DNA from 3 places in the Amycolatopsis sulphurea genome. Region 2 is predicted to be linked to each of the others. Evidence: riboswitches for the same ligand, from Rfam matches in the RefSeq annotation. Region 2 holds a riboswitch; each other region holds the start of a gene.
What was found. A riboswitch is a leader RNA that binds a small molecule or an ion and turns the genes downstream of it on or off. The one in region 2 is predicted to bind S-adenosylmethionine.
Positions count from the first base shown of each region.

Region 1: it holds a riboswitch for S-adenosylmethionine, as region 2 does, so the genes downstream of both, thrC (threonine synthase) here and ATK36_RS28475 (aminotransferase class V-fold PLP-dependent enzyme) in region 2, are expected to answer to the same signal.
Region 3: it holds a riboswitch for S-adenosylmethionine, as region 2 does, so the genes downstream of both, ATK36_RS21765 (methionine ABC transporter ATP-binding protein) here and ATK36_RS28475 (aminotransferase class V-fold PLP-dependent enzyme) in region 2, are expected to answer to the same signal.

Region 1 covers NZ_PDJK01000002.1:4,661,736-4,668,328, forward strand. Annotated here, with positions in the region: gene ATK36_RS27370 (ComEC/Rec2 family competence protein) at 1-615, shown strand, start outside; gene thrC (threonine synthase) at 697-1,962, opposite strand; SAM riboswitch class I at 1,976-2,109, opposite strand; gene holA (DNA polymerase III subunit delta) at 2,243-3,214, shown strand; gene rpsT (30S ribosomal protein S20) at 3,638-3,898, opposite strand; partial or broken gene ATK36_RS27390 (DMT family transporter) at 4,286-5,175, shown strand; gene ATK36_RS27395 (VOC family protein) at 5,199-5,573, shown strand; gene ATK36_RS27400 (class I SAM-dependent methyltransferase) at 5,570-6,157, opposite strand; gene lepA (translation elongation factor 4) at 6,274-6,593, shown strand, end outside.
Region 2 covers NZ_PDJK01000002.1:4,891,481-4,898,073, reverse strand. Annotated here, with positions in the region: partial or broken gene ATK36_RS34000 (AsnC family protein) at 1-60, shown strand, start outside; partial or broken gene ATK36_RS28490 (AsnC family protein) at 1,033-1,863, shown strand; gene ATK36_RS28485 (RluA family pseudouridine synthase) at 1,871-2,800, opposite strand; gene lspA (signal peptidase II) at 2,797-3,444, opposite strand; gene ATK36_RS28475 (aminotransferase class V-fold PLP-dependent enzyme) at 3,491-4,858, opposite strand; SAM riboswitch class IV at 4,897-5,011, opposite strand; gene ATK36_RS28470 (potassium/proton antiporter) at 5,109-6,587, opposite strand.
Region 3 covers NZ_PDJK01000002.1:3,415,225-3,421,817, reverse strand. Annotated here, with positions in the region: gene ATK36_RS21780 (ABC-F family ATP-binding cassette domain-containing protein) at 1-275, opposite strand, end outside; gene ATK36_RS21775 (4-(cytidine 5'-diphospho)-2-C-methyl-D-erythritol kinase) at 313-1,281, opposite strand; gene ATK36_RS21770 (hypothetical protein) at 1,386-1,865, shown strand; gene ATK36_RS21765 (methionine ABC transporter ATP-binding protein) at 2,119-3,135, opposite strand; SAM riboswitch class I at 3,349-3,440, opposite strand; gene ATK36_RS21760 (TetR/AcrR family transcriptional regulator) at 3,766-4,350, shown strand; gene rsmA (16S rRNA (adenine(1518)-N(6)/adenine(1519)-N(6))-dimethyltransferase RsmA) at 4,361-5,203, opposite strand; gene ATK36_RS21750 (resuscitation-promoting factor) at 5,598-6,593, opposite strand, start outside.

The sequences.
Region 1 (6,593 bases), 230 kb from region 2:
CATGTGGGCGGGCTCTCGTCGGTGTTCGAGGGGAGAGCCGTCGGCGCGGTCGCGGTCGGGCCGGGGCGGGCACCTGCGTGGGCGTGGCAGCAGATCTCGGTCGAGGCCGCGAAGCACCAGGTCCCGCTGGTGGAGGTGAACCAGGGCCAGCGGCTCGACTGGCCGGGCTTGTCTCTCGACGTCCTCGGGCCGCGTTACGCGACCACCAGATCGCCCGCCCTGCAAGACGGCACGATGATCAACAACAGCTCAGTGGTGCTGCGCGCCACCACGTCCGCCGGCCGGGTGCTGCTGAGCGGGGACGTCGAACTGGCCGCGCAGGCGGACTTGCTGGCCGGGGGAGTGGACCTGACCGCGGAGGTACTCAAGGTGCCACACCACGGTTCGAAATACTCCGTACCGCAGTTCCTTGCTGCGGTTCGGCCGCGCGCGGCCTTGATCAGCGTGGGTGCGGGCAACGGATACGGGCATCCGAGCAAGTCCACAGTGGACGTTCTGGGGACGTTGGGTGCGCTGATCACCCGGACCGATGTCGACGGGGACACCGCGGTGCTTCCCGGCGATGGTGGGCCGGTCGTCGCGCGACGGGGTGAGCCACGGGGACCACCGCACTAGCTGCTGCCAGTGCCCGGCGGCGTGCCGGTTCGTATCCGGTCACCGAACGGCGGCGACCGGATACGGCCGGACCGTCGTGGGTCAGTAGCCGAGTGCCTTGCTCACGGCCTCCGTGGACGGCGGCACCGTCGCCTTCGGGCCGAGGTGGTTCTCCACCGCGTCGAGGGTCTTGAGGCCGTCGCCGGTGATCAGGAGCACCGTCTCCGCGTCCGGGTCGAGCTTGCCGGTCTCCAGCAGCTTCTTCGCGGTGGCGACGGTGACCCCGCCCGCCGTCTCGGTGAAGATGCCTTCGGTGCGCGCGAGCAGCCGGATGCCCTCCACGACCTCCTCGTCGGTGACGTCCTCGATCGCGCCGCCGGTGCGGTGGACCACGTCGAGCACGTAGGGGCCGTCGGCCGGGTTGCCGATCGCGAGCGAACGGGCGATGGTGTCCGGCTTCACCGGCTGGACCACGTCGTGCCCGTTGCGGAACGCCGTCGACACCGGGGAGCAGCCGGTGGCCTGGGCGCCGAACACCTTGTACGGGCTGGCTTCCACGAGGCCGAGCTGACCGAACTCGCGGAAACCCTTGTCCACCTTGGTCAGCTGGGAACCGGAGGCGATGGGCACCACGATCTGTTCCGGCAGGCGCCAGCCGAGCTGCTCGGCGACCTCGAAGCCGAGCGTCTTCGAGCCCTCGGAGTAGTACGGGCGGACGTTGACGTTCACGAACGCCCACTTCGGGTGCTCGGCGGCCAGCTCGGTGGCGAGGCGGTTCACGTCGTCGTAGTTGCCGTCGACGGCGATCAGGTCGCCGTCGTAGACCGCGGTGGTGAGGATCTTGGCGCGTTCGAGACTCTTCGGGATCAGCACGACCGACCGCCAGCCGGCGCGCGCGGCGGCGGCCGCGGTCGCGTTGGCCAGGTTGCCGGTCGAGGGACACGCGAGGACCTCGAAGCCGAACTCGCGGGCCGCGGCGAGCGCCACCGCGACCACACGGTCCTTGAACGAGTGGGTGGGGTTGCCGGTGTCGTCCTTGACCCACACGGTCTTCAGACCGAGTGCCTTGGCGAGGCGGTCGGCTCGCACGAGCCGGGTACTGCCCGGTTCGGTGTTCGGGGTCTGCTCGACGGTCGAGGGGACGGGAAGGAGTTTCTTGTAGCGCCAGATGTTCTTCGGTCCCGCCTCGATGTCCTCGCGGCGCACGCGGCCGAAGTCGTAGGCCACTTCGAGCGGCGAGAAGTCCTCGGCGGACACGAATTCCGGGGCGAGCGGCTGCCGGTGTCCCTCTTCCTTCGACACCAGCTCGACGGCGGGGCCGAGATCGAGCGTGGTGCGGGTGGGGTCCGTGCCGAGGGATGCGGTCATCGCGAGGTTCCTTTCCTCATCTGTCCCGCCATGGCGGGCCGGAATTGGCACCGTGTTCGTCAGCTACCCCGCGATCGCGGGATGACAGGCTGTACGCCGGTTGCCGGGGCTTCGTCGGGCCGTTCCCTCTGCCCCTCTGGATGAGCGGTATTCAGTTGTGGGCGCACCGCAGTGGGTGCCGCCTGGGCCACACCGTACGGCACACCGATCACCTCATGCCATGGAGGCGGTCCAGATCACCGGAGCGGGCGGACTGCCGGCCGGGTGAGAGAATGGCCGGGTGACCACCGCACCCGCGCCGCTGCACCTCGTCACGGGCGAGGAAGAACTGCTCATCGAACGGGCCGTGCGCGCCGCGCTGGACGCGGCGCGGGCCGCCGATCAGACGGCCGACCTGACCCGGATTCGGGTGTCCGAACTCACACCGCCCGAACTGGCCGAACTGGTCAGTCCCTCGCTGTTCGCGGAGGGGCGGGTGATCGTACTGGAGTCGGCGCAGGACATCTCGCAGGACCTGTCCGACGCGGTGCTCGCCTACCTGAAGGCCCCGGCGGACGGGGTGGTGCTGGTGGTCGTGCACAGCGGCGGCGGGCGCAGCAAGGCGGCCAAAGCGCTGCCGGGCGCGCTGAAGAAGGCGGGCGCGGAAATCACCGAATGCCCGAAGCTCACCAAACCCGCCGAACGGGAATCGTTCGTACGCAACGAAGTCCGCCGAGCGGGCGGCAAGATCGACCCGGCTGGCGTGTCGGCTCTGCTCGACTCCGTCGGCTCCGACCTGCGCGAGTTGTCCTCGGCGGCGACCCAGCTGGTCGCGGACACCGGCGGCGTGGTCGACGAGCAGGCGGTACGCCGTTACCACACCGGCCGCGCCGACGTGACCGGGTTCGCGGTGGCGGAGAAGGCCGTGGCCGGTGACCGGGCCGCCGCGCTGGAATCGCTGCGCTGGGCCATGCAGCTGGGCGTCCCGCACGTGCTGGTCGCCGACGCGCTGGCCGACGCCGTTCGCACCATCGCGCGGGTGTCCGCCGCCGGCCGCGGCAACCCGAACCAGATGGCCGGCGAACTCGGCATGCCGCCGTGGAAGATCCGCAAGGCACAGGGCCAGTCCCGGGGCTGGGGCCAGGACGGCCTTGCCACCGCGATGCGCGTCGTGGCCAGGCTGAACGCCGAGGTGAAAGGCGCCGCCGCGGACGCCGACTACGCCCTGGAACGAGCCGTCGTCGAGGTGGTCATCGCGAGGGGCGACCGCTGACTGAGACCCGATCGTCCAGCCTTGCGACCGGCTCGGTGGCGTGGCGGAGCAGAGGCGAGCTGGGCGGGGAGAGCCTGGCTGCCAGGGAGCCATGCGAGACGTTCGGCGGCCCGAGGTCGGGCAGGTATGCGAAGGGGCTCGCGTCCCGCAGCCGGGTAGGCATGCGAGAAAGACGCGGCCGCCGGGCGGGCAAGTATGCACCTTTGGCGACCCGAGACCGGGACGGTATGCGAGGACCCGGCTGAGGCCGGGTAGGCGGGGGAAGAGCGCGACGTCCCTGACCAGAGGGGAACCCGGGCTGTCCGAGATCAGCCTGCGAAACCAGGGCCGGTCCCGCCCAGGAGCCCGGGCGGCCCGGAGGTTACCCGGGCATGCGAAAAGGCCCGGCGACCGAGGTCACCGGGCCTTCAGGCGAACTCCGGCTCAGAGCTGGTTCGCGCGCTTCGCGATCGCCGACTTCTTGTTCGCGGCCTGGTTGGCGTGGATGACGCCCTTGGTGACCGCCTTGTCGAGCTTGCGAGCGGCCTCGCGCTGCAGCTCGAGGGCCTTGTCCTTGTCGCCGGCCTCGGCGGCCTCGCGGAACTTGCGGATCGCGGTCTTCACCGAGGACCGGATCGCCAGGTTGCGCTGCCGCGCCTTCTCGTTCGTGGTGATGCGCTTGATCTGCGACTTGATGTTGGCCATGGAGGCGTCCTCATTTCACTCGATGAAGGTCGTCACCGCGACGTACTGGCTCCGGCAGCGCCCGCGAAGGCGACCGGGTTTCCTCCCTGACGGAATGCCGCACGGCGACGAGGGGAAAGCTTAACAGTCCAGCTCGGCGGTCCTGCGAGGTGCCCGGATTCCTCCGGCCCGGGTCTCGGCGCCGGCGGTCGTCCGGTACGTCCTTGCCGTCTCGGCTACCGTGGGATCCGGTAGTGCCTAGGGTTCCGTCGCCGGGCCGTCGTCCGTCTTGTGCGGGCGCTGTGACAACGAGGGCCGGCGGGGCTGGTCCGAGCGGCACCGTCGGCCGGGCAGGGTGCCGGTCGTTCATCTGACGGGACAAAAGCCTGGAGGAACCCGGTCTTCGGCATGCGCGGAAGACCAGAAGGGGTTCTCGTGAACGGCACTGCTCTGTCCATGGTCCTCGCCGCCGCGGTCGTGCACGCGGTCTGGAATCTCGCGGCCAAGCGGGTCTCCGGCGGGGGTGCGCAGTTCGTCTGGCTGTACTACACGGTTTCCGCGGTTCTCTTGCTTCCGTTCGTGGTGGTGGCGCTGGTCGTCGAGCCGGAGCGTCCACAGTGGAGCTGGCTGGGGGCGGCGGTCGTCACCGCGGCGCTCCATGTCGGGTACGGGATCGTGCTGCAGCGTGGTTACGACGTCGGCGATCTGTCGCTCGTCTACCCGCTCGCGCGCGGGACCGGGCCGCTGTTGTCGGTGCTCGTGGCGGTTCTCTCTTGCACGAGCGGCCCGGCGTGCTTGGCCTGATCGGGGCGCTCCTCGTGGTGGCGGGCGTACTCGTGATCAGTCTCTGCGGCAGCCACGCGGGCGAAGGGGCACGGCGGGCAGGCGTGTTCTACGGCGTGCTCACTGGCGCCATGATCGCGGCGTACACGCTTTGGGACGCGCAGTCGGTCACTACGGTGGGCATGCCGCCGCTCGTCTACTTCGGTGGTGGAGCGCTCCTACAGAGCATGCTGCTTGCGCCAACGGCCGTACGTGGCCGCGTTGAGGTCGGACGGCTGTGGCGGGAGCACCGTCGCGAGGCGCTGATCGTCGGGGTCGCGTCGCCGTTGGGGTACCTGCTGGTGCTGTACGCGCTGCAGATCGCTCCCGTGAGCCTCGTTGCGCCTGCGCGGGAGCTGTCGATCGTCTTCGGCGGGGTTGCGGCGTGGCTGCTGCTGGGTGAGCGCAACGCAGTGCGAAGGCTGATCGGTTCGGTCGTGGTGCTGGCCGGGATCGCTGCGATTGCGGTGGCCTGAGCCGCTCCGGTAGGCATGCAGCCATGGAAGTACTGAGCAGCCGGATGCTGATCCACCCGCGTGATCCGCAGATCTCGACGGCCTTCTATCGCGACACTCTCGGCCTGGCCGTCGAGCGCGAATTCCCCGGTGGCACGCGGTTCTTCGCCGGCGGCGGCTCGATCGAGGTGGTCGGCTCCGGGCAGACCGCGCCGAGCCCGGACGTCAACCTGTTCCTGCAGGTCCGCGACCTGCCCGCGGTGCTCGCCGACCTGGCCGTCCGCGGGGTCGAGCCGGTGCGCGGGCCGCAGCGCGAGCCGTGGGGGACGGACGAGGCGTGGATCACCGATCCGGACGGTCTGCGGATCGTGCTCGTCGAAGTCCCCGAAGACCACCCGTTGCGCCGCGACAGCCGTTAGCCTGGCTTTCGCGCTCGCAGTTGCGCGGCCAGCGCGGTGAAGCCTGGCGGCTCCCAAGTCCAGGTCTGCAGGTCGGTGAAGCCCGCTTCGGCGGCTTCGTCGGCCAGCTCGTGACGGGTAACCTGTAGCAACTTTTCGTGCGCAGACAGCAACAAGCGTCCGCCGGGGCGCAGCACGCGGAACAGTTCGGCGAACGCGGCCGGCCGGTCGTCCCAGAGCTGGACGTTGTTCACCGTGAGTACCACGTCCACGCTGGCGTCCGCGGATCCGGTGTGTGCGGCCGTGCCCGCGCGAAGTTCGACACGGTCGCCGCAGCGGGCACGGCACAGTTCGCGCATCTCGGCGGACGGCTCGACGCCGATCACCTCGCCGGCCAGCCGGCTCGCGGCGTCCAGGCCGAGCCCCGGGCCGGGGCCGGTGACCAGCACCGTTTCGTCGGGTTCGAGCTGGGCGAGGTCGACGATGCGCTGTTCGGTGGCCGCGTTGGCGAACGCCATCAGCCTGCCGCCGATGCGGCCGAGCAGGCCGCTCGGGTGGCCGAACGCCCGGTCCAGCGTGGCGCCGGGGGAGGGTGAAGTGGTCATACTTCGAGGTCACCACGAGCGCCGTGACCTCGCATCGGGGATGACCCCCACCCGCACCCGGAGGTCCATGGGAACATGGGAGCCGGACACTCCCGACCATCCCGAGGACAGCCCGAGTGACAGCGCCCAAGACGTTCGCCGACACCACCTTCACGCCGCCGGAGTTCATCCGCAACTTCTGCATCATCGCCCACATCGACCACGGCAAGTCGACACTGGCCGACCGGATGCTGCAGCTGACCGGCGTCGTCGAGGAGCGGGCCATGCGCGCGCAGTACCTCGACCGCATGGACATCGAGCGGGAACGCGGCATCACGATCAAGGCCCAGAACGTCCGGCTGCCGTGGCAGGTCGGCGGAGTCGATCACGTGCTGCACCTGATCGACACGCCCGGCCACGTCGACTTCACCTACGAGGTCTCCCGCGCGCTCGAAGC
Region 2 (6,593 bases):
GGCGTGGAAAGTGACCCGAACGGTCTACGTGCGGCCCTTTCGGGGGTACCCCCGTCGTGGCAGCGGCCGGGGCCGGGCGGGCCGGCCGGCCGGATGCCACCGACCGGCGGGATGCCGTCGCCGGGCAGGCCGGGCGCGGCGCCGGGGTATGGGGCTGGGCCGGGGACCGGGTGGGGGACGCCGGGGTATGGGGCGCAATCCGGGGCGGTACCCGGTGGTGGCGGGATGCAAGGCGGTGCGGTGCCGGGTGGGGTGGCGCCGGGTAGTGCGATGCCTGGGGCTGGTGCGATAGCGGGTGGCGGATGGCCGGGCGGTCCGACTCCCAACGGTGCAGTGCTGGGTTGGGCAACGCAGGGTGGCGCAGGACAGGACGGTGGAGCACCCGGCGGCAGACCGGCCAACGCAGTCCCCAGCGGCGTCCTTCCGGGCTGGGCAACGCCAAACGGCACCGGGCCGGACAGCGGAACCCCAAGCGGTGTTCTGCCGGGTTCGGCAACGCCGAGTGGCGGCGGGCAAGACGGTGGAGCGCCTGGCGGAGGAGGACTGGGCGGCGCGACCCCGGGCAGTGCACTGGGCTGGGCGACGCCGGGCGGTGTGGGTACCCACAGTGGAGTGCCGGGCGGAACGCCCAGCGGCGAGCCGGGCAATGCAGCCCCGGGCAGCGCTACGCCGGGCTGGGCAGCGACGAGAAGCGCAGTGCCAGATGGCAGAGCGCCCGGCGGCGGAGGACCGGGCAGCGCAACCCCAGGCAGTACAACCACAAGCGGCGCTGCGGACTGGGCGACGCCGGGCACTGCAGGCCCAGACAGTGGCGTACCGGGCGACGGAGGGCTGGGCGGGATACAGGCCGCGCAGTGGGCGGGAGGAGGCGGATCCGCGACGCAGGGTGCCGGACCGCAGTCCGGCGGCGCGCCGGGGTTCGCGGGCAGGCCGGGAGCCGGGACCGGTTGGGCGGCAACGGGTTCCCCAGCACCGGGACAGCCGAACGCTGCCGCGGGCAACGACGTCCACAGTGGACAATATGGGGCGGTGCACGGTGTGCCGTCGGGAGCGTACGGAGCACCATCGGGGGTACAAGGCACACCGTCGGGAGCGTACGGATCCCCGTCGGGAGTCCAGGGAGCACCGGGAGCGTACGGATCCCCGTCGGGAGTCCAGGGCACACCGTCGGGGGCATACGGATCCCCATCAGGACTACAGGACGCATCATCGGGGCCGTACGGAGCGACGGTGCAGGGCGCACATTCAGGCGCGCACGGAACCCCAGGGCCATCAGGTGCGTACAAGGCGCAACCCGCACAGTCCGGACCGTACGGAGCGCCATCTGGCGCGTACGGCGTGAGAGGAGCGGCCACTACGGCGGATCCGGCCGTCAGCACCTGGGGCGTGCCGCAGACCGCGTCGTGGGCGCGCGGTGACGAGCCCCGGCTGGAAGCCCCGGCCGGCGGACAGCGCGGGCGAATCGGCGAGAAGCTGGAGACGCAGGGGCTGGAGGGCGAGCTGCTCACCGTGCAACTGCTGGAGGTGCAGGACCCGGCCGATTTCCTGTTCGGCGCGGCGGGGTACCGGCTGGAGGAAGGCGAGCGCGCGGTGGTCGTGCACACCGAGATCACCAACCGCGGCTCGGTGCCGTTCGCGTCGTTGCCGGACAACTACCTCGAACTGCTCACCGCCGACAGCGGCACCGTCGCCAAGGCACCCGTCTCGCTCACCTCCCGGCCACCGCACAAGATCGGGGTACGGCCGGGTGAGACGCTGGGAGGGCACACCGTGTACGTGCTCCCGGAAGCCACCCAGGTCGTCTCGGTGCGCTGGAGCCCTCGCCCCGAGCCCGACGAACGTACGCTCACCTGGACGGTGTGACCGGGGATCAGGCGTATTCGTCACGCAGGATCTGCAGGGCGTTCGCGAGGTCGTCCGGGTATTCGGCTTCGAACTCGACCCAGCGGCCGTCGGCCGGGTGCGCGAACCCGAGGGTCCGTGCGTGCAGCCACTGCCGCGTAAGGCCCAGCTTGCGCGCCAGCACCGGGTCAGCACCGTAGGTCAGGTCCCCGGCGCACGGATGCCGGAGCGCGGAGAAGTGCACGCGGATCTGGTGCGTACGCCCGGTTTCAAGCTTCACGTGCGCCAGCGAAGCCGCGCGGAACGCTTCGACCACTTCGTAGTGCGTCACGCTGGGACGCCCGCCCGCGACGACGGCGAACTTATAGTCGTGCCGCGGGTGCCGGTCGATCGGTGCGTCGATGGTGCCGCGCGTCGGATCCGGATGCCCCTGGACGACGGCGTGGTAGCCCTTGTCCACAGTGCGCTCCTTGAACGCCCGCTTGAGCACTGTGTACGCGTGCTCGCTCTTCGCCACGACCATCACGCCCGTGGTGCCCGCGTCGAGCCGGTGGACCACGCCCTGTCGCTCGGCGGCGCCGGACGTGGCGATCCGCAGCCCGGCCGCGGCGAGCCCGCCGACGACCGTGGGGCCGGTCCAGCCCGGGCTCGGGTGGACGGCGACACCGACCGGCTTGGACAGCACGACGATGTCCTCGTCGTCGTGCAGAATCCGCATCCCCTCGACCGGTTCCGCGACGAGCTCGGCAGGCCGCGCCGGTTCCGGCAGGGTCACCTCGAGCAGGCCGCCGGCGGAGAGCCGGTCGGACTTCCCGGCGGGACGCCCGTCGAGCAGCACGTCACCGGCCGCGGCGAGATCCGCCACCGCGGTGCGCGACAGGCCGAGCAGCTTGGCCAGTCCCGCGTCCACGCGCATCCCGTCGAGCCCGTCCGGGACGGGCAGCATGCGCGCGCTCACTTGGCGTCCTTCTTCGCACGTGTCGAGGTGCCGTCGTAGTCCTTGCCCAGCAAGGACAGCAGCACGATCAGCGCACCGCCGACGCAGATCGCGGAGTCCGCGATGTTGAAAATGGCAAAGCCCTGGCCGTTGGGCGCGAAGGCGGAGATGAAGTCGATGACGTGACCATGCAGCGGGCCTGGCGCGCGGAACAGGCGGTCGGTCAGGTTGCCGAGCGCACCCGCGAGCACCAGGCCGAGCCCGATCGCCCAGCCGACCGAGCGCAGCCGCCGCGCCAGCCACACGATGGCCACCACGACCGCCGCGGCGATCAGCGCGAGCACCCAGGTCATCCCGGTGGCCATGGAGAAGGCGGCCCCTGGATTGCGAATCACCTGCAGGTAGATCAGCCCGCCGAGGATGCGGACCGGTTCCTTGCCCTCCAGATTGGCCGCGACCAGGTTCTTGGTCACCAGATCGATCACCCAGATCAGCACCGCGACCGCGAACACCAGGCCGATCCGCCGCTTGGGCAGCGACGGCGCGGGGGCCGCCTCGGCTCCTCCAGCGTCCCCACCGGGCCGCGGCTCGGCAGGCCCGGGCACGTCAGGCTCGGGCACAGCGGGCTCGGACACGTCGGATTCGGGCGAGGGCTCGGTGCTCACTCCCCCATTGTCCACGCTCGCCCCTGGCCCGCTCCCGGCACCGCCGTCAGGCACAGAACGGTGGCAGCTCACGCGGGTCGCCGACCGGCGTCCACCGGCCGTCCACCTTGGTGTATTCCCACCGAGCGCCGCGCGCGACGATCTGCCGCAAGGCCAGCAGGAGCCGGTCGACGTGCTCGGCGGTGCTGCCCAGCCCGAGGCTCACGCGGAGCGCCTGCTGCCCTTCGCCGCCGGTCTCGCGGATCAGGCGACTAGTGGCGACGTGGGCACAGAACGCGCCGTCGCGCACTCCGATGCCGTACTCGGCCGACAGCACGGCGGCGACCCAACCCGGGTCGAACCCGTCGACGACGAAGCTGACCGTGCCGACGCGGTCCACCGGGGCGTCGAACAGCCGCAGTTCGGCGCAGCCGGGCAGCCCGGCAAGCCCCTTGCGGAGCCGTTCGAGCAACTCGGCCTCGTGCGCACCGATCGCGTCCCAGTTCGCGGCCAGCTGTTCGCAGGCGACGCTCAGCGCATACACGCCTACGGTGTTCGGCGAGCCCGCCTCGTGCCGCTCCGGCCCGGTGTTCCAGACCACGGCCTCCTCGGTGACCAGCTTCGTCGCACCACCGCCGGCGAGGTACGGGACGGCCGCGCGCAGCCAGTCGCTGCGGCCGATCAGCGCGCCGGCGCCGAACGGGGCGTAGAGCTTGTGCCCCGACAGCGCCACGTAGTCCACGTCGAGTTCCCGCAGCGAGATCCGCCGGTGCGGTGCGAGCTGCGCGGCGTCCAGCGCCACCCGGGCACCGTGTTTCCGCGCCACCGCGGAGATCTCCGCCACCGGCAGCAGCTCACCGGTCACATTGGACGCTCCGGCGACGACCACCAGCCGCGGCCCCTGCGGGCAGGCGGCCAGCGCTTCGTCCACAACGGACACTGCGGCCAGCCGGGTGCGCGGCAGCGACACCCGGCGCACGTTCGGCCCGCGCCACGGCAGCAGCGCGGCGTGGTGCTCGGTGTCGAACACGACCACGGAAGTCTTGTGCGGCAACGCCTTCGCCAGCAGGTTGAACGCATCGGTGGTGTTGCGGGTGAACACCACGGTGTCAGTGTCGCGGGCGTCGGCGAAGCGGCGCAGCACTTTCCGCGTGCGCTCGTAGAGCCGGGTGGAGACCTGCGACGCGAAACCCGCGCCCCGGTGCACGCTGGCGTACCAGGGCAGGAACTCGTCGACCGCGGACCGGACCGCGGACAGACACGGCGCGCTGGCCGCGTGATCGAGGTTCGCGTAGGAGATGTCGCCGCCGGTCACCAGCGGTATGCGCAGGCCGGCACCGGCCACCGGCGGAACGGCGTTGGTTTCGCCAGATTCCGGCGCGTTCGACGCAAGGGCGTTCGGCAGGACTGTATTCGGTGGGGATGTAGCAGTCATGACGCTGCCTCCTCGGCAATCCGGGGGACCCGGCGAGGGGCCCGCGCTTGCCCGCCGCACTGCGCGACCGGCCCGGTCCTCACCCGGGGCACCCCACCGCGGAAGGAGGGTTGCCGGCCAGCAAGCCGGGGCTTGACGCTGGCACTCATGACCTGCTGAAGACGATAGCCGATCACCAGTGCGCGGCACCAGCCCCATTCCGTGATCTGAGACGGCCGTCACCCGGTCAGTCCACAATGGACTATCCCGGTCAGCGGCCGGACTCCCCGCGCCACCTGGCCAGCCGCCCGGCCCGGTCCACCGCGCGGATCCGCAGCTCGGCGGCCTCGCGCACATGCTCGGTGGCGACCACGAGCAGCTGGTCGTCCTCCTGCAGCCGGCTCGTCTTCTGCGGGGTGAACCCGGCTCCGCTGCGCACCACCAGGCTGACCGTGGCCCCGGCGGGCAGCCGCAGCTCGGACAGGTACACGCCGTGCAGCTTCGAGCCCTTCTGGATGCGCACCTGCAGCAGCTCGGCGCCGAGTTCGTCGAGCGGGGCCGAGTCGACCTCGATCTCCTGCACCTCGCCCGCGCGGTCCAGCCGCAGCAGCCGGGCCAGCGGCCCGAGCGTCGACCCCTGCAGCAGGGTCAGCACGATGACGAGCACGAACACCGCGTCCACCAGCCGTTGCGCACCAGGCAGGCCTTGGGACAGCGGGATCATCGCGAGCACGATCGGCACCGCCCCGCGCAGCCCGGCCCAGGACAGGAACGCCTGCTCTCGCCAGGGCAACCGGAACGGCAGCAGGGACAGCGCCACCGACAGCGGCCGGGCCAGCAGCAGCACGACCGCGCCCGCGACCAGGCCGGGCACCAGCGTCTCCAGCAGCCTGCTCGGCGAGGCGAACAGGCCGAGCAGCACGAACAGCCCGATCTGGGCGAGCCAGCCGAGCCCTTCGGCGAAGGACAGGGTGTCCGAGCGGTGCGGCAGTTTCGAATTGCCCAGCACCAGCCCCGCGACGTAGGTGGCGAGCAGGCCGGAGGCGTGCGCGAGCTGACCCGAGGAGTAGGCGAGCACGCACACCGCGACCGTGGCGAGCGGGTAGAGCCCGGTCGCCGGGAGCGCGGCCCGGCGCAGCGCCTGGGTGCCGAGCCAGCCGAACGCCAGCCCGATGGCCAGGCCGGCGGCCAATTCGTAGACCACCACCAGCGGCAGCGACCAGTCGACCGCATCCCCGGAGGCCAGTACGATCACCGCGATGTAGGCGGGCGCGTCGTTGATCCCGGACTCGAGTTCGAGCATGCCGGACAGCCGTTTGCCGATTCCGGCCGAACGCAGCACGGAGAACACCGCCGCGGCGTCGGTGGAGGCCAGTACCGCGCCCCACAGCAGCGCCAGCCGCCAATCGAGGCCGAGCAGCCAGTGCAGCGCCGCGCCGGTGACCACGATGCTGATCACCACGGCCACTGTGGACAGCACGATCCCGGGCCCCAGCGAGGATTTGACCGACGACCAGCGGGTGGTGAGCCCGCCCTCGGTGAGGATCAGCACCAGCGCGGCCAGCCCGAGCGACTGGGTGAGCGCCGGGTTGTCGAAATGGATGCCGAGGCCGGATTCCCCGAGTACCACGCCGATCGCGAGATACAGCAGCAGCGACGGGAAACCGAGCCGGATGGACACCCGCACCGCGAGCACAGAGGACAGCAGCACCAGTCCGCCGACACCGAGGAGTACCGGAAGTCCGTCCATGTCCGC
Region 3 (6,593 bases), 1.5 Mb from region 2:
TAGCGCTGCAGCACGACATCGGCCACGGTGCTGCCCGGTCGCAGTTCGGTGCGCTGGGTGACCACCGCCATCCGCAAGTCCCGGACCTGGCTCACCCGGCCGGAATCCGGCTCGCTCAGTCCGGAAAGGACTTCCAGCAGGGTGGTCTTGCCACCACCGTTGAGCCCGACCACGCCGATCCGCTGCCCTTCGGCGACGCCGAGGGAAACTTTGTCCAGCAGCGGTTTCACCCCGTAGGACTTGCTCACCGACTCCAGGTTGACCAGATTGGCCATCCGCTTGGCCCGTTCCTTTCCACAGTGGACAGATTACTCAGGCGTGCACGCGCGGGGGCGCGTTGCGCGGCGAGTCGTCCCCGCCGACCACCCGGGCACCGGGCACCGGGCCGTGCGCGACCCGCACCGTGCGGCACACCCCGGCGCCGGACAGCTCGGCGGCAACCTCCACCGCCGTCTCCGCGTCCGCACAGAGGAACGCGCAGGTCGGCCCCGAGCCGGACACGCACCCGGCAAGCGCGCCCGCGTTCACCCCGGCACGCAGCGTACGGCGCAGCCCCGGCCGCAGGGACACGGCGGCGGCCTGCAGATCGTTGCCGAGCAGCAGGGCCAGCTGCCGCGGGTCGCCGGAGGCCAGCGCCTCGACCACCGGCGTATGCGCACCGATCCGCGGCGGTTTCCCCTCGGCCCGCAACCGGTCCAGCTCACCGAACACCTTCGGCGTGGACAGGCCCTTCTCGTCGAAGGCCAGCACCCAGTGGAAGGTGTGCCGCGAGAGCACCGGCACGAGCCGCTCGCCCCGCCCCGTGCCCAGCGCGGTCCCGCCGTAGAGCGCGAAGGGCACGTCGCTGCCGAGCCGCCCGGCGAGTACCGCCAGCTCGTCGCGGGTCACGTCGAGCTTCCACAGCGAGGCCAGCCCGACCAGCGCCGCGGCCGCGTCCGCACTGCCGCCCGCCATGCCACCGGCGACGGGAATGCCCTTGCGCAGCACGATCCGCACCTTCGGATCCCCGGCATCGGGACGGCCGACGTAGGCGGCCAGCTCGCGGGCCGCGCGCCAGGCGAGGTTGCTCGCGTCGGTGGGCACCACGCGCTCCCCCTCGCCATAGACCTCCAGGCCCGGCTCTTCGGTGATCGCGACGGTGACCTCGTCGGTCAGCGACAGCGCCTGGAACACGGTGACCAGCTCGTGGAACCCGTCCGCCCGCGGATCTCCGACGGCCAGGTGCAGGTTGACCTTGGCCGGGACCCGGACGGTGACTGGTGGTGGAACTACGGCGAGCACCCGCCCAGCCTACGTGGCCGGGCCGGCGGCCTCCTCACCAGGAGAAAACGTGCCGGAGACGACTCCGGAGTGGACCGGCGGTACTTGGGAAGTAGTTTTGAAGTATGACCGTGAGGGAAGTCAACATCTCCGAGCTGTCCCTGCATCCGCGCCGGGTCGTGGCCCAGCTCGAGCAGTCGGCGGACCGGTCGGTGCGGATTCGCCGCCGGGAGAAGGATCAGCAGGACCTGCTGCTGATCACCGCCGAGCGAGCGGAACAGGTGGTCGCCGCGGCGTCGGCGACCACGAAGATCTTCGTGGAGCTGATGCGCCGCAGCGATCAGGCGGTCACTCTCGCCACCGAAGTACTGCCGGCCGCCTTTCCCTGGGTCCGGTACCTGCCCAAGGAAGATGTGCAGACCTTCGTGGCGGAACTGGTCGAGACGCTGGAGCGCGCCGAGTCCCTCGGCAACCCGGCGCCGGTCGCCATCCTGGTCGCGGAGTGGAAGCGGACCGCGGAGATCCACGCGGATCCCGAACTCGCCGCCATCCTCGGGCGGCCCGGCGAGGACTTCGGCGAAGTTCCGCCGCCCGGGCAGCCGTGAGCCCCAAGCGCGGCGGCGAAGTGGCACCACCGGTGACCGGCCGCGAATGGGCAAGCCGGTTCGTCTGTGAAGGGACCCTTCACAGACGCTGAGTCCAGGGTGTCGGCAAAGTCGGTGTGGAGGTCCGTGGAGGTCTGTGAAGGGGCCCTTCACGGACTCTGAGTCCGTGAAGGGCCCCTTCACAGACCTTGGGCGCGTCCGGACAACACGCAGCGAGGAGGGCCGGCCGGGCCCTCCTCGCTGGTTCGACAACTCAGGCAGCCACGCTCTGCGGGCCGCGGACGGCCTGGGGCTGGGCCACATACGCACCACGGTCGGCGATCCAAGCCAACGCGGCGTCGGCGCGCTCGCCGCGGACGCCCACGCGGAAGCGGGCGACCGGAGTGTCCCCGATGCGGGTCAGGCCGCCGCCGATGGTGGACAGCTCCACGTCGAAGCGGGTGGCCGCCTCCGGAAGCAAGGCACCAACCGTGGCGAAGCCGATCAGCACCACGTCGGCCGAGCGGTCGTACTTGGCCGCCTGCGCCCGGCTCGTCTCGATCGAGGGCAGCACCGCCTGCGCGGTCCAGCTCGCCGGCGAGGAGATCAGGTCCAGCAGCGAACCCCGCTCTACCACGACGCCGTTGTCGAGCACCGCGACGTCGTCGCACACCCGGCGGACCACGCCCGCCTCCTGGGTGGTCACCACGACCGTGACACCCAGCTCCGCACGGGCCCGGTCCAGCACGGCGAGCACCGCGCCGGCGTCCTCCGGGGCGACCCCGGCGGTCGGGTCGTCTGCGACGAGCACGGCCGGTCCGGCGGCCAACGCTCTGGCCACGGCGACCCGGCGGCGCTGCCCGTCGGTCAGCTCGCCCGGCTTCTGCCCGGCACGGGCGGTGAGCCCGACCAGGTCCAGCAGCGAGCCGACCCGGCTGCGCCGCTGCGGGCCGTCCACGCCGAGCTGCTCCAGCGGAGCGGCGACGTTCCCGGCGATGGTGCGCTCGGCGAGCAGCTCGGACTTGGCGCCGACGGCGCCGAGCCGACGGCGGATCTCCCGCAGCCGGCGGCCGTCCAGGGTGGCGGTGTTGAGCCCGTCGAGCCGCACCACGCCGCGGTCCGGGCGCTCCTGCAGGGCAATGCACCGGGCGAGGGTGGACTTGCCGGAATCGGCCGGTCCCACCACGCCGAACAACGAGCCGGCCTGCACCTCGACACTCACGTCGCGCAGGGCGGCGACTCGATTTCCGTTGAAGGGAAAGGATTTTGACACGTTTTCGACAGTGATCACGAATGAGCTCCAGGCAAGGGGCGCAGCACCGGTTCCGGGCGCGCCAGGCGTCCTCGAATGACCGTCCTCAAAGGACGGTGTGGCGAATCGCGGAAAAGCGGATCAGGCGATGGCCATGGAGCGTCGACACGCGCTTACCGTGCGGCGACCTTCGTCGACTACGCGGCGCCGGGTCAGCAGGAGCGGGCGGGCGAGCATCTGCATCGGAAACGGCCTCCATCGGTCCTGGCGGTAGCACCTGCCCACTTTGCGGGTGGTTGCTGCGACTTCGGCGAGCCAGGTCTCTCAGTCGCTCGGGATGGACGTCTTCGAGTAAAGCCGATCCCACGGACTGAACGCAAGCACGTTGGTGCAGATCACACGAGTGGTCGCGGGCCGGTGGTGAAATCCGCACCCGGCCTGCGGGGACCGGAAGTTCCGCCACCGAACGGTCCGGCAGCCCGCGCTCACCCCCGAGAATCCCTTGTGGACACTTGACAACCGCCTCGCACCGGCTTTTTCCCGCCGGGGATCACGCACAGCGACCGGATGAGCCTGCCCCGGGATAGTTCACAAAGGTGAGCAAATCCGGTCTTCTTGGTACCGCTGTATCAGATACGCTCGTACCACCTCGGGAACGGAGAACGACCGGTGCCTCAGCGGGTGGACCACGACCAGCGCCGCCGCGCGATCGCCGGAGCGGTCTGGCGGATCGCCGCGGATCGTGGGCTGGATTCCGTGCGCATGCGCGATGTGGCCGCAGAAGCGGGCGTGTCATTGCGGCTGGTTCAGTACTACTTCGAGACCAAGCACAATCTGCTCGTACTGGCATTGCGTTATCTCCGCGAGGACACCGAACGCCGAGCGCGGGAACGCATCGAAGCGCAAGCCGGCCAGAGCGCACGCGGCGTGCTGCGGGGCGTGCTTACCGGGCTGCTGCCGTTGGACACCGAAAGCGAGTTCGCACTGCGCGTGCGCCTCGCCTACTTCAGCCGCTCGTATCGGGAGCCGGGAGTATTCCCGGACCGGGACACCGCGTTGGAAGACCTGGTCACGCGACTACTGGAACAAGGCGAGCCGATGCCGGGCATCCGGCCGCAACACGAGGCGGACCTGCTGGTGTCCGGGATCACCGGCCTCGGCTTCCACATCCTGCACGGCCGACGGCGGACGACCGCCGTACTGGCCACGCTCGACTACCACTTGGACCGGATCTTCGGCCCGGCCGGAGGCTGACCGCCGCGGGTCAGACGCCGGCGGCGGCGATCCGGGCGAACGCGTGCACGTCGAGCTGTTCGCCGCGGCTGCGCGGGTCGATCCCGGCCGCGGCGAGCAGCTCCCCGGCGCGTTCCGCCGAGCCCGCCCAGCCGGCCAGCGCGGCCCGCAAAGTCTTGCGGCGCTGGGAAAACGCGGCGTCCACGACGGCGAAGAGCCGAGCCCGGTCGACCGCGGTGACCGGATCGGTGCGTTCGAAGGACACCAGTGCGGAATCCACGTTCGGCACCGGCCAGAACACGTTCCGCGGCACCGGGGCGACCTTGCGTGCCGGTCCGTACCAGGCGAGTTTCACGCTGGGCACGCCGTAAGTGCGGCTGCCCGGCCCGGCGGCCATCCGGTCGGCCACCTCGGTCTGGACCATCACCAGCCCGCGCCGCAGCGACGGCAGCTCGGCGAGCAGGTGCAGCACGACCGGGACGGCGACGTTGTACGGAAGGTTCGCCACGAGCGACACCGGTTCCGCGGGCAGATCCGCGGCCCGCACGCGCAACGCGTCGGCACCGACCACGGATAGCCGTTCCGCCGCTTCGGGCGCGCGCTCAGCCGCCGTGCGCGGCAGCCGTGCGGCGAGCACCGGGTCTATCTCCACCGCGACGACCCGAGCGCCGGCCGAGAGCAGACCGAGCGTCAGCGACCCGAGCCCGGGCCCGACCTCCAGCACGACGTCCCCCGGCCGCACACCGCCGAGTTCGACGATGCGGCGGACGGTGTTGGGGTCGTGCACGAAGTTCTGCCCGAGTTTCTTCGTGGGCCGGACGTCGAGTTCGTCGGCCAGCCCACGGATTTCGGCAGGCCCCAGCAGTTCCACCACCGGACGAGCCTACCCAGCACCACCTGCGCCTCGGCAACGCGGCGCACAAAAGCAGGCGGCCAGGGTGTCGGCAAAGTCGGAGTGAGGGGCCTGCGCAGACCGCGGAAGTCCGTGAAGGTCTGTGAAGGGGCCCTTCACGGACTCTGAGTCTGTGAAGGGCCCCTTCACAGACCCGAGACAGGTCCGGCGCACACCACGAGGTGGTCGCGCCTCGAATAGCTCCGCATCGCCCGCTGCCGGGCGTGATCGACGAAGAGGGCAGGCGCCGTCGATGATGACGCGGCAGCCACGGCTCACTCTGCTGATCACGGGGCCTCGACCAACTTTGCCGGGACCCTGAGCAGGCGGCCGTGAGCGCGAAGCTCACGGCCGTCTACCGGGAAACCGAACGTGCTCAGGCCTTGTAGCCGCAGCCCCAGGCGCTGTAGCCGCCGCGGGCGTCGCGCACCTTCTCGGCCACCGCGATCTGCTGCTCACGGGTGGCCTTGTCGGCGGTGGGGGCGTACTGGCCGCCGCCGTAGGCGTTCCAGGTCTGCTTGTCGAACTGGAGGCCGCCGTAGTAGCCGTTGCCGGTGTTGATGTGCCAGTTGCCGGTCGACTCGCACTGCGCGATGCGGTCCCACGCCCCGGTGTCGCCGATGGCGGGCTGCGGCGCCTGCTTGGTGCCGACCTTGATGATCTTCGGCTTGGGCGCGGTGACGACCTTCTCCGAGACATTCTCGCGAGAGACCTCTGCGCCGTTCTTCTTGGTGACCTTGTAGGTGACCACCTTCTTGCCCGGGGTGCCCGGGTCCGCGACGCTCTGCTCGCCCTTGAGCTGCGTCGGGTCGTCGACCTTCTGCACCTCCGGGTCGATGGTCTCCTCCTGCTCGACCATCGAGACGCCCATCCGCGAGACGTGCACCTCGGCGCCGTCCTTGAGCGAGACGTCGAGACCGCCGTCGATCGCGTCGTCCGGGCCGAGGTTGAGTTTGAGGTCGGAGGCGAACTCCTTCGTGGTGACCGCGGTGGTGGTCACCTGGCGCGGCGCGTTGGTGCCGTCGTAGAGCGTGATCTGCTTCTTGGTCTTGACCTGCACGGTGGAGCCCGCGAGGGGCAGCTCGCCGGAGGAGGGCAGCGAGGTCCAGGCGCCCTGCGCGACGAGGTCGCTCATGCCGAGCTGCGTCAGCGCGTCGCCGAGGGTGGTGGCGCGCACCCACGAGGGCCGCTGCACGCCGTCCACGACCAGGTCCAGCTTGCGGCCGCGCTCAAGCTTGATGACGCCGCCGTCGCCGACCGCGGCCTGCGGGGAGGGCGAGAGCGAGTCGTGCTCGCCGACCGAGAGACCGGCCTCCTCGAGCACCTCGCCCACGGTGCCGCCGTAGCTGTGCACGGTGCGCTGCTGGCCGTC